3 regions of the Burkholderia sp. BCC1972 genome follow, and region 2 is predicted to be linked to each of the others. Evidence: riboswitches for the same ligand, from Rfam matches in the RefSeq annotation. Region 2 holds a riboswitch; each other region holds the start of a gene.
What was found. Region 2 has a riboswitch for cobalamin ahead of cobW (cobalamin biosynthesis protein CobW). Riboswitches for the same ligand answer to the same signal wherever they lie in the genome.
Positions count from the first base shown of each region.

Region 1 (5,464 bases), on a different contig from region 2:
GCCATCTCGCTGAGGAACGCCGCGGCCGCGCGCACCAGCGGCAGCGCGAGCGCCGCACCGGTGCCTTCGCCGAGCCGCAGGTCGAGCGCGAGCAGCGGCTTCGCGCCGAAATGCTCGAGCATGCGCCGGTGGCCGGCCTCGTGCGACGTATGCGAGAACACGCAGTAGTCGCGCACGCCGGGCGCGATGCGCTCGGCGACGAGCAGCGCGGCCGTCGCGATGAAGCCGTCGACGAGGATCGTCATCCGCTCGCTCGCGGCCGCGAGATACGCGCCCGTCATAATCGCGATCTCGAAGCCGCCGAACGTCGCGAGCACGTCGAGCGGCGCGATCGCGTGCGAGTGCTTGACGAGCGCACGGCCGAGCACCGCGCGCTTGTGCGCGAGGCCCTGGTCGTCGAGACCCGTGCCGCGCCCGACGCACGCGTCGATCGGCACGTCGAGCAGGCGGCTCATCAGGCACGCGGCCGACGACGTGTTCGCGATCCCCATCTCGCCGAACCCGATCACGTTCGTGCCGAGCGATGCATGCAGACGCACACGCGCCGCACCGGCGGCCAGCGCCGTCATCGCCTCGTCGCGCGACATCGCCGGCTCCGCCGCGAAGTTGCGCGTGCCGCGCGCGACCGGCAGCGACACCAGCCGGTCGGACAGCGGCAACGGCGACGCGACGCCCGCATCGACGATCTCGAGCGTGCTCTGCGCGACGCCCGAGAACGCGTTGATTGCCGCGCCGCCGGCCAGGAAATTCGCGACCATCTGCGCGGTCACCGCCTGCGGATAGGGGCTCACGCCCTCGGCCGCGATTCCGTGGTCGCCGGCGAACACGATCGTCACCGGGCGCTGCACGACCGGCCGCTCGGTGTGCTGGATCAGGCCGATCTGCAGCGCGACCGCCTCGAGCTGGCCGAGGCTGCCGGGCGGCTTGGTCTTGTGGTCGATCACATGCTGCAGGCGTGTGCGCAGCGCGTCGTCGAGCGGCGCGATCGCGGGCGGGAAGTGGGTCGGAGTCGTCATCGGGGAGTCGTGTCGTGGGCGCGGCACGCGCCGCGCATCGAAGGAATCGGAACAGGATAGGTCATTGTCGCGCAGGCCACGCCGGCAGCAGCGCATCGCGGCCGTTCTCGCGGATCAGCACGAGCGGATAGCCGAATGCGTCGCTCGCGCGCTCGGGCGTCAGCACGTCGTGCACGGCGCCGGCCCATGCGCGGCCGCGACCGTCGAGCAGCAGTGCATGCGTGGCGAAACGACGCGCGAGATTCAGGTCGTGACACGAGAACAGCACCGTGCGCGGGCCCGTGCCGAGCCATGCAGTCAGCGCGGTCAGGCAGTCGATCTGGTGATGCAGGTCGAGATGCGCGAGCGGTTCGTCGAGCAGCATCAGCGGCGCATACTGGCACAGCGTCGCGGCCAGCGCGACCCGCTGCCGCTCGCCGCCCGACAGCGACAGCACGTCGCGCGACGCGAGTGCGGTCAGGTCGAACGTCGCGAGTGCATCGTGCGCGGCCGCGCGATCGCCGTCGCGCTCCCAGCCCCAGCCGCCGAGATACGGAAAGCGGTTGAGCAGCACCGTGTCGAACACCGTCGCGCTGAACGCGTCGTGCAGTTGCTGCGGCATCAGCGCGCGGCGCTGCGCGAGTTGCTCGGGGCGCCATGCGGCAAGCGGCCGGCCGTCGATCTCGACCTGTCCGCCGGCGGGCGGCTGCAGCCCCGCGAGCGTCGCGAGCAGCGTCGTCTTGCCCGCGCCGTTCGGCCCCGCGACACACCAGATCTCGCCGGGGCGGAAGGCCTGCGTGAACGCGGCGAGCAACGTGCGCGCGCCGGCCTTCAGCGTCAGGTCGACGGCCGCATAGCTCAGGTCGACGGCGTGCAGTGCGGCATCCGTCATCGCATCGGCCTCCTCAACAACATCCACAGGAACACCGGCACGCCGATCAACGCGGTCATCACGCCGACCGGCAACTGCGCGGGCGCGATCGCGGTGCGCGCGAGCAGGTCGGCCGCCATCACGCCGCCGCCGCCCGCGAGCATCGCGGCCGGCAGCAACATCCGCTGGTCGTTGCCGAACGCGAGCCGCAGCGCATGCGGCACGACGAGGCCGACGAAGCCGATCGTGCCGGCCGTCGTCACCGCGGCCGCGGCGGCCAGCGACGCGACGAGATAGATCCGCACGCGCACGCGCGCGACGGGCACGCCGAGCGCGTGCGCGGTCGCGTCGCCGCGCAGCAGCACGTTCAGTTGCGGCGCAGCCGGCAGCGCGACGCAGGCGGCCAGCAACAGCGCACCCCATGCGAACCACGGCGCCGTCACGCCGTTCAGGTCGCCCGTGAGCCAGAAGATGATGCCGCGCAGCCGCGCATCGGGTGCGAGCGACAGCAACAGCGTGACGAGCGCGCCCCACCCTGCCGCGATCACGACGCCCGTGAGCAGCAGGCGCGGCGACGCGTCGCGCGCATCGCCGCGCCACAGCTCGCGGCGCGCGAGGCCAAGCACGAGCGCGACCGAGACGAGCGAGCCGGCAAATGCCGACACGTCGACGAGCCACCACGCGCCACCGGCGATCATCGCGACGAGCGCGAAACCGGCCGCGCCGCCGGACACGCCGAGCACGTAGGGTTCCGCGAGCGGATTGCGCAGCAGCACCTGCAGCAGTGCGCCGGCCAGCGCGAGCAGCGCGCCGCACGCGAAGCCTGCCAGCGCACGCGGCAGGCGCAGTGTGCGGACGATATCGGCGAACAGCGCGTCGCCGCCATGCGGCACGAGCGATGCAAGCGCCTGCCACGGTGACATCGGCACGCTGCCGATCGACAGCGACGCGACGAACAGCAGCGCGACCACGGCGGCCAGCGCGGCCCAGATCGCGGCAGCGCGCGCGGCGCTCATGCCGTGCACGGCCGCGCGCATGACGCGCGGCGCGTCCGCTCGAGGTTGCCGGCCGGGCGTGACTGGGACGCCGAGCGGACGATTGGGGTCAGCATCGAAGAACATTCCGTGAAGCATTGCGCGCCCCGCCTCCCCGCAGGCCACGCGTCATGAAGCCCGTGCGGGCTTCCCGTCTCGGCCGGTATCCGGGCTGGCGGCGGTCCGGCTCGCCTTCCCGCGCGTGTCACGCGCAGTGGCCCGCGCCCGCATGCGACACCTGCATGCAAGACGCGCCCGAGCCGGCCTGCGTCAAGGGACGCGGCCGCTTACCGTTGCGGGGGCAGCGCAGGTTGGCACGCTCCCTGAGCGCGCGCCCTGCTTCCCGTTTAACCGCGCGTGCCACGCGCGAGCACCGAGGCGGCGCCAGTTTAGGAGCGGGTTGCGCGAGCGTCAAGGAAGCATCCGGACACGTGCGGGAAGCACCGATTCACGGCGAGAAGCAGGGGTGTTACGACTGGAAACGTTACAGATGTCGGATTGCGCGTTATTCCGCGCTAAAATGCTGGGTCTTTAGAGGACGCAGCAAATGCTCAACGAACTCGAAACCTTATCTCAAAATATTGGCCGTCTGATTTCGCTGAACAAGCGCTATCACGCGGAACGGCTCGCGCTCGAAGAGCAGGTCGCGCAATTGCGCACGGAAGCGGACACGGTCCGCGCGGAACTCGCGGAACTGCGCGACGAACGCAATGCGCTCGCGGCCGAGCGTGACACGCTGTCGGCAAAGATCGACGACGCCCAGGTGAAACTGAACGCGATTCTCGAAAAGCTGCCGCGCACGAAAAGCGCGGAGCAAGCCGACAACCAGCTCGACCTGCTGGATGCGCAGGCGCGTCCGGATGGCGATGACGCGGCCAGCCACGGAGAACATGCATGAGCACCAAGCAGATCGAAGTCTCGATTCTCGGTCAGCCCTATCGGCTCGCCTGTTCGGCCGAGACCGAAGCGGCGCTGCTCGAGGCAGTCGCGCGCGTCGACGCCGAAATGTCGAAAATCCGCTCGAACAGCTCGGTACGCGGCACCGATCGCATTGCGGTGATGGCTGCGCTGTCGCTCGCATCGGAATTGCTGCGGCTGCAAACGAGCGTGCGGCACGGTGAAGCATTTCCGGCGGAGGAAATCCGTCGTACAATGCACCAGATGAACGAACAGCTCGGCGCGGTGCTCGCACAGCACGAGACGCAGTAACGTTTTAATCGATGCGTCGATTCCCCTTGATCTCGGCGGTCAACGGTGGTCAAATTGGCGCATCGAATCACAGTTCAGTCAGCTTCCCTGCCTGGTTCGCCAAGGTCATATATTCCTTGAACCAATGCCATGTGCACGGTTGCGGAAATTTGTAGCACGGGCGCGCGCGTCACTCTGTCTGATGTACCCGAAGTGCTGCTAACTGCGACCAATTCTGAACCCCAGGTTCAGGATGCCGGCCTAGCGGCCAAGGCGGGGGCCTATCCAACGGCATCGGGCACGTCCCGGTGCCGTTTTCTTTTGTAGCAGCCTCTTTCTGCGTCGATCACGATCCATGCAATACTGGCTGATGAAGTCCGAACCGGACGAAGCAAGCATCGACGATCTCGCCAACGCCCCGCAGCGCTCGCTGCCGTGGACCGGCGTGCGCAACTATCAGGCGCGCAATTTCATGCGCGACACGATGAAGATCGGCGACGGCGTGCTGTTCTATCACTCGAGCTGCCCCGAGCCGGGCATCGCAGGCCTCGCGGAAGTGTCGTCGACACCCTACCCCGATCCCACGCAGTTCGATCCTGCAAGCCCCTATTACGACCCGAAATCGACGCAGGAAGCACCGCGCTGGTTGCTCGTCGACGTGCGCTACGTGAAAAAGTCGCCGCTCGTGCCGCTCGCCGCACTGCGCGAACACGACGAACTCGCCGACATGCGCGTGCTGGCCCGCGGCAACCGGCTGTCGATCACACCGGTTACGCGCGCCGAATGGCGCTTCATCACCGAGAAGCTGATGAAGTAGGCGCACGCCAAAGGTCAAATCTGGTCAGCACACGCGTGGCGACACGGAACTCGCGGGTCTTTTGCGCAGCCTAAGCAACCGCTGTCGACCGATCAGGCCGGCCGCCGTTTATTTCGTCGCGCGGTACGCCCGCGTCGTGCACGCGTGATCCGCGTGCGCGCCCTCGCACAAGGAGTCCAACAATGACCAAGAAATCCGCACTCGCGCTGTCGCTCGCCCTCGCCGCCGCCGTTCCCGTCGCGCTGACGCTCGCGTCGCCCGCCGCGCACGCGCAAACCGCGAACCCGCATTTCCCCGAGCCGGCCGGCGTGCTGTCGCTGTCGTCGCAGGCCAGCGCCGACGTGCCGCAGGACATCATCCACATCACGCTGTTCTACGAGCAGCAGGCCAAGGACCCGGGCAGCCTCACGGCGCAGCTGAACCAGCGCGCCGACGCGGCGCTGTCGCAGGCGAAGGGCGTGTCGGGCGTCACCGCGCATACGGGTGCGTTCTCCGTGTATCCGAGCACCGATCGCGACGGCAAGATTTCCGCGTGGCGCGGGCGTACCGAGGTGGCGCT
Region 1 covers NZ_CAJPGH010000037.1:30,719-36,182, reverse strand. Annotated here, with positions in the region: gene cobT (nicotinate-nucleotide--dimethylbenzimidazole phosphoribosyltransferase) at 1-1,016, opposite strand, end outside; gene U5798_RS33815 (ABC transporter ATP-binding protein) at 1,078-1,887, opposite strand; gene U5798_RS33810 (FecCD family ABC transporter permease) at 1,884-2,882, opposite strand; cobalamin riboswitch at 3,041-3,293, opposite strand; gene U5798_RS33805 (ATPase) at 3,448-3,798, shown strand; gene U5798_RS33800 (cell division protein ZapA) at 3,795-4,109, shown strand; RNA gene ssrS (6S RNA) at 4,191-4,372, shown strand; gene U5798_RS33790 (EVE domain-containing protein) at 4,444-4,905, shown strand; gene U5798_RS33785 (SIMPL domain-containing protein) at 5,088-5,464, shown strand, end outside.
Region 1: another riboswitch for cobalamin. It lies ahead of U5798_RS33810 (FecCD family ABC transporter permease); the one in region 2 lies ahead of cobW (cobalamin biosynthesis protein CobW).

Region 2 (5,464 bases):
CGTTCAGCGCGTCGCGCACGGCGGCCGGCAACCGCGCGAAACGCGCGACGTAGTCGGCCAGCGCGTAACTCTGAAACGCCGGGCGCAGCGCATGCACGGCCGCGTCGTTGGTCACGCCTTCGGTGAGTTGCGCGATCAGCGCGTCACCGTCGGGCGGCAGGTCGGCCACCGTATAGCCCGCATCGCGCAGCGCCGCGAGCACGCGCAGCGCCGACGCCGGCGTGTCGAGCCCGACGCCGTTGCCGATCCGCCCTTCGCTTTGCGGATAGTTCGCGAGAATCAGCGCGACACGCTTGTCGGCGTTGTCGAGCGTGCGCAGCCGGCACCAGCCGCGCGCGAGCGCCGCGACGAACGCGATCCGCTCGGCGTCCGGCTGGTAGCGCACGACGTCGACCTCGGTGTGCGGGCAGCGATACGCGAGCCCCTTGAAACTCACTGCGCGCGTGACGATGCGCCCGTCGACTTCGGGCAGCGCGATGTGCATCGCGATATCGCGCGCATGCAGGCCCTGGTTGTCGGCCACCCACGCATCGCGATTGCCGCCGGACAGGATCACCTGCAGCACCGGCGCGTCGCCGGCAAGCACGTCATGTTCGGGGCTGTCGATGGCGCCGGCCGCGAACGCGGTCGTGTTCAGCACGAGCGCGACGCCGTGCGTGTCGCAGAGCTGCGTGATGACCTCGCGGCTCACCGCATCCTTCAGCGACGTCACCGCGACCGGCAGCGGATTCAGCCCTGCGTCGATCAGCGCGTCGGCCAGCGCGTCGAACACGGCCGTGTTCGCGGCCTGCCAGTGCGCGCGATAGAACAGGATCGCGACGACGGGCGCGCCGGGCGTCCAGCGCGGCCGCCAGTCGTCGACGCTCGCGCGGTCGCGCGCCGGGTGATACAGCGCGGCGGCCGGCAGCGGGCGCGGCGGCTCGGGTTCGTCGCCGAACCCGAGCGTGTGGAAGGCAATGCTGCGCAGCAGTGCGCCGGCGTTGTGCGCGCCGCCCTCGCGCAGATAGCGCCACCACAGCCGGCACAGATCCGGCGTGACGGTGCTCTTCGCGACGAGGTTCGGATCTTCCTGCAGGTCGCCCGAGAACATCGCGAGCCGCTGCCCGCGTTTCGACGCGAGCGACACGGCCTGCTCGATCCCGTACGGCCAGTACGTTTCGCCGCCGAGATGATCGATCACGACCGTCTTCGCGTGGCGCAGCACGTCGTCGACATAGAAATCGACCGACGCCGGCTGGCGCAGGAACGTGACGTTCGCGAGCCGCACGCTCGGGAAACCGGCCGGCAGTTGCGGCACGACGCTCGCGAGCAGCGACAGCGTCGTGTCGGCCGAACTCAGGATCACGATGTCGGCCGGCTGCTGGTCGATCCGGACGACGCCCTGCGTATCGTCGACGAAGCCGCCCGGCGTGGTGCGCAGCAGATGCATCGTGCGTTACGCCTGTTGCGGCTCGGCCGTGCACGCAGCGTCGAACGCGCGCTGCAGCGCGGCCGCGTCGAGATCCTCGCCGATCAGCACGAAGCGGCTCGCACGCGTTTCGCCGTCCTGCCAGCGGCGGTCGAAATAGCTGTCGAAACGGCGGCCGACACCCTGGATCACGAGCCGCATCGGCGCGCCGGGCAGCGCGGCGAAGCCCTTCGCGCGGTAGATCGTGTGCGCTTCGACGACCCGCTGCAGCGCGGCGATCGTGGCTTCGCGCGTGCCGGCGTCGCCCGACACGACCACCGAGTCGAAATCGTCGTGATGGTGATCGTGATCGCCGTCGTCGGCCGAGCCGTGATGGTCGTGACGCAGGTGGATCGTTTCTTCCGATGCCGACTCGAGGCCCAGCAGCATCGCGAGATCGAGTTCGCCGCGCGTCGCGCGCACGATCTTCACCTGCGGCGGGATCTCGTCGCGGATCGCGGTTTCGATCTGCGCAAATTCCGCGTCGCCGACGAGATCGGCCTTGTTCACGATCACGAGATCGGCGGACGACAGCTGGTCGGCGAACAGTTCGTGCAGCGGCGATTCGTGGTCGAGGTTCGGATCGGCGCGGCGCTGCGCGTCGACGGCCTGCGGGTTTTCCGCGAACTGGCCGCTCGCGGCGGCCGGCCCGTCGACGACGGTCACGACCGCGTCGACCGTGAAGCTGTTGCGGATCGTCGGCCAGTTGAACGCCTGCACGAGCGGCTTCGGCAGCGCGAGACCCGACGTCTCGATCAGCACGTGGTCGATGTCCGCACGGCGCTCGACGAGCGCTTCCATCACCGGATAGAACTCTTCCTGCACGGTGCAGCACAGGCAGCCGTTCGCGAGTTCGTACAGCTGGCCCGCCGCTTCGCCCTGCGCGCCGTCGGCATCCTCGCAGCCGATGCCGCAGCCCTTGAGGATCTCGCCGTCGATGCCGAGTTCGCCGAATTCGTTGACGATCACCGCGATGCGGCGGCCTTCGGCGTGCTGCAGGATGTGGCGCATCAGCGTCGTCTTGCCGCTGCCGAGAAAGCCCGTGACGATCGTGACGGGGAGCTTGCGTAGGGTCATGGTAGGTCTGGTGTCGAAGAAGGAATCAGGACGGGATCGTCGCGTCGGTGGCGGCGAGGCAATTCATCGGGCGAAGCGCAGGAAGATCGCCGCGTGATCCGCGCGGACAGCCGCACGACGGGCGGAACAACGAATCGGACATGACGCTTCCTTGCGAACGGTCGACATCGTGAATGCCAACACGGCTGCCGCCGGCCCTGCCCGCGCCGCCTGCCGTTCGCCGTGCCGGCCCGGGCGCGTTCGCGCGGGGGCAGATCGGCGGAGGAAGCGGAAAACACCGGGCGTCGGGCCTGCTGCGGCCGTGGACGATGCGCCGCCTCCCCGCGGCGCTGAACCCCAACGTTTAGGCCGGTATCCGGGCTGGCGAACACGCCGCTTCGCCTTCCCGGATGCGCGCGGCATCCAGTGGCGGTCGTCCGCCTGCACGCGGCACGCGGCAGGCGGCGAAGCGGCGCTGCATCGCGCTGCGCGCGACACGTTCGCTTACCGTTGCGGGGGCAGCACAGGTTGGCTCGACTGCGGTGCAGGCAGGCTCCCTGTTTCCCGTTTAACTGCGCGCGCCGGAGCGGCACGCGCGAGCACCAAAACGCGTGCGAGTGTAGGCGGCGGTGCGGGGAGCGTCAAGGCGAGCAGCCGGCGGCGAACGCGAATGATTGTCGTTTTCAACTAGTCGAGATAAACTTCACCCGACAACAACGAAACCACTGCGCAACGGCAATGTGAGGCAATCACTCAGTCATCCTTAAATCTTCATGTCGAAACGACAGATATCCGGGCGGCACTTTCCTGTGCTGGCCCTGTCGCTGTGCTCGATCGCCGGTGTCGCCTCCTTCCCCGCCCCGGCGGCCGAATTCGACGACGAACTGCCCGCGGTCGAGGTGCGCAGCCGCCGTCACCCAAACGATCCGCGCGCCGAAAGCGTGAGCACGGCAACCCGCACCGCGAGCCATCCGCGCGACGTACCGCAAACGATCGACAGCGTCGCGGTCGAGGAAACGCTGTCCTATGGCGGCCGCACGCTGGCCGACGCGCTGGCCGGTGTGCCGGGTGTGTCCAATACGTCGGATACGCGCTTCGATTCGTTCCGCATTCGCGGCTTTTCCGCCGCGGGCGACCTGCTGCTCGACGGCATGCGCGACGACGCGCAATACGTGCGCAGTCTCGGCAACATCGAACGCGTCGAAGTACTGAAGGGGCCGGCGGCGGCGCTGTACGGGCGCGGCAGCGGCGGCGGCGTCATCAACCGGATCACCAAGCAGCCGCTGCCGGAAAACTTCGGACATCTGTCGGCGGCGACCGGCAGTTATGGGCGGCTCGGTGCGTCGGTCGATCTCAACCGGACCCTGTCGAGCGCATGGAGCGTGCGGCTGAATGCCGGACGCGAATACGCGGGCAGCTTCCGCGACCATGTCGACGGCACGCGCCAGTACGTCGCGCCGTCGATCAAATGGCGGGGCGCGCGGCGCAGCTGGCTGCTGCAGTTCGAATACGACGCGTACCGACGCGTGCCCGATCGCGGCATGCCGGCGCCGGTCGCCGTGCTCGACGCGGCCGGCAAGCCGGTCGCGTACTCGCTGCCGTCCGCGCGGCGCGCAACCTTCTTCGGCGCGGCGGGCCGCGACACCATCCGCGACGCGAACATGAACTGGCGCTCGGTCTTCACGCACGCGTTCGATGACGGCTGGGAGCTGCGTCATACGCTGGGCGTGCTGGATTTGCGCAGCACCTTCGACAATACCTACGTCACGCAAAGCTACGTCACGAAGCCGCGCGACTATCGGCGCGTGCAGCGAGCGCGCTACCTGCAGGACATGACGCATCTCAACGTGCAGACCGGCATCGAACTGGGCGGCAAGGTCGCGACCGGACCGGGGCTGCATCATCTGCTGTTCGGCATCGAATACGGCTGGCAGAAACGCAGCCCGACGCTCTGGCAGGCCGACGCGGCGCCGGTCCCGATCGGCGGACCGGATCGTTTCGCACTGGCCGGCTCGGCGCCGCGCCCGTATGCGATGAATCGCCACCGTGTCAGCGACTACGCAATCTTCGCGCAGGACCGCATCGACCTCGGCCGAGCGTGGAAGCTGCTCGGCGGCCTGCGTGGGGAACGCTTCGACGTCGCTTCGACCAACGCGCTGAACGGTCTGCATTCGCGGCGCACGACGACGGCCTGGAGCCCGCGGCTCGGCGTCGTGTGGTCGCCGGTCGGCGCGCACAGCGTGTATGCGTCGTACAGCAAGAGCTTCGCGCCGGTCGGCGGCGACCTGATCGGCATCACGCCGGACGCGCGCGGCAACGCCAACGATCTCGGCCCGCAATACAACCGCCAATACGAGATCGGCGTGAAAAGCGACTGGCGCGACGGCGCGCTGAGCACGACGCTCGCGCTGTTTCAGCTCGATCTGTACAACCGCCGCGTGGCCGATCCGGTTCGGCCGGGATTTTTCGACCTCACCGGCCTCGAGCGCAATCGCGGCCTGGAACTGGGCGTCGCCGGCCGGCTCGTGGGCGACTGGTTCGTCCGTGGCGGCATCGGCTGGCAACACGCGCGGGTGGTCGACGCCGAGCCGAAGTACGCGGGCAAGCGCTCGGCGGGCGTGTCCGGGGCGAACGGCAGCCTGTTCGTCAGCCATGCGCCGCTGCGCGGATTTTTCGCCGAACTCGGGCTCGTGTACGAAGGGGCGCGTTACGCGGATCGCGACAACCTGCTCGAACTGCCCGCCTACGTCCGCTGGGACGGCAAGGCCGGATATCGCACGCGTGACTTCGAGGTGACGCTGGCGGCCGTCAACCTGACCGATCGTGACTACTATGCGAATGCGACGAGCCTCGCGCAGATCATGCCCGGTTCGCCACGCACGTTCACGCTGACGGCGGCGTACAAGTTCTGACCGCGCGGGCCGCGCCGACGCCCCGCGCAGCCGGCCCGCCGGGGCTTGC
Region 2 covers NZ_CAJPGH010000015.1:63,158-68,621, forward strand. Annotated here, with positions in the region: gene cobN (cobaltochelatase subunit CobN) at 1-1,429, opposite strand, end outside; gene cobW (cobalamin biosynthesis protein CobW) at 1,436-2,524, opposite strand; cobalamin riboswitch at 2,853-3,125, opposite strand; gene U5798_RS21480 (TonB-dependent siderophore receptor) at 3,277-5,415, shown strand.

Region 3 (5,464 bases), on a different contig from region 2:
AAGGCCATGCGCACCGCACGCCGGTGCTGACGTCGAGAACGGTCGACGAGGCACTCGGCGCGCAGGTGTTCTTCAAGTGCGAGAACCTGCAGCGCATGGGCGCATTCAAGTTCCGCGGCGCGTTCAACGCGCTGTCGCGTTTCAACGCCGAACAGCGCCGCCACGGCGTCGTCGCGTTCTCGTCCGGCAACCATGCACAGGCGATCGCGTTGTCGGCACGCATCCTCGGCATTCCGGCGACGATCGTGATGCCGCAGGACGCACCGGCCGCGAAGATGGCCGCGACACGCGGCTACGGCGGCAACGTCGTGACCTACGACCGCTACACCGAGGACCGCGAGCAGATCGGCCGCGATCTCGCGGAGCAGCACGGGCTCACGCTGATCCCGCCCTACGACCACGCGGACGTGATCGCCGGCCAGGGCACGGCGGCCAAGGAACTGTTCGACGAAGTCGGCCCGCTCGACGCGGTGTTCGCGCCGCTCGGCGGCGGCGGCCTGCTGTCGGGCACCGCGCTCGCCACGCGCGCGCTGTCGCCGCACGCGAAGCTGTACGGCGTCGAGCCCGAAGCCGGTAACGACGGCCAGCAATCGTTCCGGTCCGGCGCGATCGTCCGGATCGACACGCCGCGTACGATCGCCGACGGCGCGCAGACGCAGTACCTCGGCAACCTGACGTTCCCGATCATTCGCCGCGATGTCGACGACATCCTGACCGCGACCGACGCGGAACTGGTCGACTGCATGCGCTTCTTCGCCACGCGTATGAAGATTGTCGTCGAGCCGACCGGCTGCCTGTCGTTCGCCGCCGTGCGGCGGATGAAGGACGCGCTGCAGGGCAAGCGCGTCGGCGTCGTGATCAGCGGCGGCAACGTCGATCTCGAGAACTTCTGCGCGCTGGTATCGACGCCGGCCTGACGCGCGCGGCGTACATGAATATCCTGTAATCCGTGCGTCATTGCGCCTTCACGTCGCGTTAAGTTCCGCGCCCTAGACTGATTACGTTGTCCCGCAGTCAGTCGTGAAGGAGCCACCATGAACACGCACGCGATCGTCGCCGCCGCCCTGGCGGCCGCCTCCCTTTCGGCGTTCGCTCAACCGGGCGCGACGTCCTCCGGTTTCCCCGCCGCATCGCCGCACGACGCCGTCGCGCAGGCGATGCGCCGCTCGCCCGGCGCGCTGCCGCACGCCGGCTTCGTGCTCGCGAAGATCGATCAGAACAATTCGCCGCCCGATCGCGGCGGCGACCCGGGCGGCCGCTCGCACGCCGGCACGCACATGTAACGGCGCGCGCCGGGCACTGCTGCCGCGCCCGGTCCCGCCGGCATTCAGAACGACGGCAGCGACGGATCGCGCGCAGCAAGAATGTCGCCGGTACGCCGCTGCAGCGCGCCGTCGATCGTCTCCGGTTGCGGAATCAGCCAGTAGCGCCCTGCGCGGATGCCGTCGAACACCCGTTCGGCAAACGCGTCGGGCGTGAGCCCGTGTGCGTTCAGCATCGCGCGCATCGTGTCGACGAAACCGCGCACCTCGGGCCGGTCGTGCGCGGCGCCGAACGGATCGTTGAAGATGCCCGACTGCACGGGCCCCGGCGCGAGCAGCGATACGCCGACCGGCGCGCCGAGCATCTTCAGTTCTCCATATAGCGACTCGGTCAGTGCGACCACCGCGAACTTCGTCGCAGAATACGGCGACATCAGCGGGCTCGGCAGGAAGCCGCCGACCGATGCGGTGTTCACGACCCGCGCCGGCATATTGCGCTCGAGCATCCGCGGCACGAAGCTGCGGACTCCGTTCAGCACGCCGTGCACGTTGATCGCGAAGCTGCGCTCGAAGCGTTCCGGCGTGATTTCCCAGCTGAAGCCCGTCGCCATCACGCCCGCGTTGTTGAACAGCAGGTCGACGCCGCCGAAACGCCGCCACGCGGCTTCGGCCAGCGCGTCGACGGCTTCCGGCCGGCTGACGTCGGTCGGCACGCACAGCACGTCGGTATCGAGCGTCGCGGCGAACGCATCGAGCTTCGCCGGATCGAGATCGGCCAGCACGACGCGCATGCCGAGCGCGGCCGCATGGCGTGCCAGCCCGCTGCCGATGCCGCTGGCCGCGCCGGTGATCACGGCGGTGCCGCCGTCGAAGCGAATCGAATTCGTCATGTCAGTCAGAGTCCTGTGGGGTCGAGGAGAGAATGCGCGTATGCGGGAATCACCGGCGGCGGCAGCGGCGTGCGGCCGTCGAGCGAGCGCGCCGCGCGTGGCTGCGCGAGCGGGAAATGCAGGCTGTGCGTGACGAGGCCCGTGCGCTCGCGCGCCGGCAGGCTGCACAGCGCGAACGTGCACTTGCCGGCCAGGATCGGGGCTGGGGTGTCGGTCATGATGTCTCCAGTCGTTTCGATGCGTGTTGTTCGGCCCGCGATATCCGCAACATGCGGCACGAGCCTGGTTTTCGCCTCGCCCGTTTGAACGAGATCGAGTGCGCGGGCCGCCTGTTCGAGCGGAAAACTGGCGACGCGCGGCTTCGTCGGCGAGGCGGCGTTCCGGCGCGCGTTCGCGCGCGCCCCATTCATCAGACGATAAACACGGCATCGACGCATGACGGAAAGGATTCGGAAAGCGATGGCCGGGTAATGACGTTTTTTCGCATCCCCGCACGGCGCGGCAATTGACGCGCCCGAGCGCACGCCATTACCCTTGCGCGCTGATGGTTCCCAGGGATGGGATCAAAAGGGAACGCAGGAGGGGCAATGCCTCGAATCTGCGGCTGCCCCCGCAACTGTGAGCGGCGAATCCGTGCCTCTGCATGCCACTGGGAAACCGGGAAGGCCTGCACGGATGACGACCCGCGAGCCAGGAGACCTGCCATCGACCCGAGGTCCAGCAGCCGCACCGGGCGGGGTGTCCCGATGCGCCAGGCGCCGCCGTTGGCGGTCGCCCGTTGCATGGACGTCCCGACCTCAGGATCCGTCAGATGTCCTTCGTTCCCGAATCCGCTTCCGTGCCGGAAGCGTCGCACCGACACGCCGTCGCTGTGCGCAACCTGCCCGCCGTCCGCTCACGATCGCCGTACGCGCAACACGCTTTCTCCCGCTGTCTCATGAACATTCGCTACCTGCTCGCCACGTCCGCCGCCACCGCGCTGCTTGCTCCGATCGCCCATGCCGCCGGCGACACCGCGCTCCCCCAATCCGCCCAGCCAGCGGAAAGCGCCGACCTGCCGACGATCAGCGTGACCGACACGCGTCGCCTGCCCGAATCGTTCGACGGACGCTATGCGTCGACCCAGGTCCTCACGCGAACCGATCTCGACCGGCTGTCGCCGAGCGACCCGAGCATCACGCAGGCACTCGCGACGCTGCCCGGCGTGACCGTGTCGCAAACCGGCGGCCCCGGCTCGTCCGCATCGGTCAGCATCCGGGGCTCGTCGGCGAGCCAGGTCGCCGTGTTCATCGACGGCATCCGGATCGGCTCGCCGACCACCGGCATCGCGCCGTGGGCCGACCTGCCGACGGATGCGTTCGAACGGGTCGAGGTGATTTCGGGGCCGGCCGCCGCGTCGTTCGGCGCCAACGCGATGGGCGGTGTCGTGCAGCTGTTCACGCGCCGCTCGTCGAACCAGCCGAACCAGACCATCGTGTCGTTCGGCGGCGGGTCGAACAAGACCTTCGACACGCAGCTGCGCACGTCGGGTACGGTGCCGTCGACCGGCCCGCTCGCCGCGCTCGGCGGGCTCACCTACTCGCTCGGCCTGCACGCGTACAACACGGCCGGCATCGATTCGACGCGGCCCGTCCTGCCGTATCACGAGGACGGCCGCAATCCGTATCACGCGCAGGATCTCGATGCGCGCCTCGGCTACGCGCGCGACAACTGGTCGATCTCGACGTTCGCGCTCTATCACCGCTCCGACCTGTCCTTCGACAACAGCGGCTATGCGAACCGCGAGCTCGATCACCAGCTGACGACCGGGCTCGCGTTCCATCTCGACATCACGCCCGACACGCAGTTCGACCAGTCGTTCGGTTATGCGAACGATCGCCAGTTCCTCTATGCGAGCGATCCGGCCATCCCGACCGGCCAGATCGATTCGCAGCGCATCAGCACGTCGACGTCGCTGACCCATCAGGCGCGCGGATTCCACCTGTTCGGCCTGCCGCTGTCGGGCGAGAGCAAGCTCGCGTACGATTTCACGCGCGAACAGGCGTTCCTGCCGGTCGATGCACCCGGCGGCATTCCGACGCGCAACGACTCCGCGTTCTCGCTGCACCAGTCGGCCACGCTCGGCAGCGTGACGCTGTTCCTCGCGGGGCGTCGCGAGATCATCGCCGGACAAGGCGTGAACACCGGCAATGCCGCGCTGTCGTGGGCGATCACGCCGGTCTACACGGCTCGCGTGTCGTACGGCAATGCCTTCCGCCTGCCGAGTTTCAACGACCTGTACTACCCCGGCTACGGCAATCCGAACCTCAGCCCGGAACGCAGCACGTCGGTCGAGGCCGCGCTCGACGCGAACACGTCGTACGGCACGTTTTCCGCGGCGATCTACGACACGCGCGTCAGCAACCTGATCGCCTACAACCCGGCGACGTATTCGCCGATGAACATCGGCCGCGCGCATATCCGCGGAATCGACCTGTCGTACAAGGGGACGATCGGCCGCTACACGCCGGTGAGCGTCGCGATCGGCATACTGAATCCGCAGGACGAGACCCATGACAGCTGGCTGAACCGCCGGCCGCGCCAGACGGTCAGCCTGAACGTGGACCACACGTGGGACGAACTGCACCTGCACGCGCTCAGCACGGGGGCGGCGCTGAACTACGGCGGTACGACGTTCGACGATCCGGTCAACGCGACGTACCTGCCGTCGTACCTGACCGTGAACCTGCGCGCGTCGTACCGGATCAATTCGCACCTGACGGTGTCGGCCACGCTGTCGAACCTGTTCGACCGGCAATTCATGACCGCGTACGGCTACAACACGCTCGGGCGGACTGCGTTCGGGAAGGTCAGTTATACGTTCTGACGGGCCAGCGCCTTGGCGCCAGCGTTGGGGTACTAGACAAGGCCGCGCACGCCCGCGGCCAGCTGGATCACGCCGAATGCCGCGATGACGGCGGCCGACACGCGCGACAACCGGTGCATGAACGCGAACGACATCCTCGTGCGCAGCGCGGCCGTCGCGCCGCTCAGGCACAGCCACCAGGTTGCCGAACCGACGAACACGCCGGCGACCATCCATTCGACCGCCGGCTGCATCGCCCCTTCGTGTGAACCCGACAGCGGGCCGAGGGCCGCGAAAATCCCGACGAACGACAGGATCGTCATCGGGTTCGACAACGTCAGGCCGAACGTCGTCAGGAAGTCGCGCAGGATGGTCGTGCGCGGCAGGTCGCGCTGCGGCGCCGACGCGGCCGGCGGCTGGCGCGCGATGGACCACGCAAGCCACACGAGGAACGCGCCGCCGGCGAT
Region 3 covers NZ_CAJPGH010000025.1:108,222-113,685, forward strand. Annotated here, with positions in the region: gene U5798_RS28795 (threo-3-hydroxy-L-aspartate ammonia-lyase) at 1-917, shown strand, start outside; gene U5798_RS28800 (hypothetical protein) at 1,035-1,283, shown strand; gene U5798_RS28805 (SDR family NAD(P)-dependent oxidoreductase) at 1,328-2,152, opposite strand; gene U5798_RS28810 (hypothetical protein) at 2,158-2,370, opposite strand; cobalamin riboswitch at 2,681-2,874, shown strand; gene U5798_RS28815 (TonB-dependent receptor domain-containing protein) at 3,090-5,018, shown strand; gene U5798_RS28820 (LysE family translocator) at 5,051-5,464, opposite strand, start outside.
Region 3: another riboswitch for cobalamin. It lies ahead of U5798_RS28815 (TonB-dependent receptor domain-containing protein); the one in region 2 lies ahead of cobW (cobalamin biosynthesis protein CobW).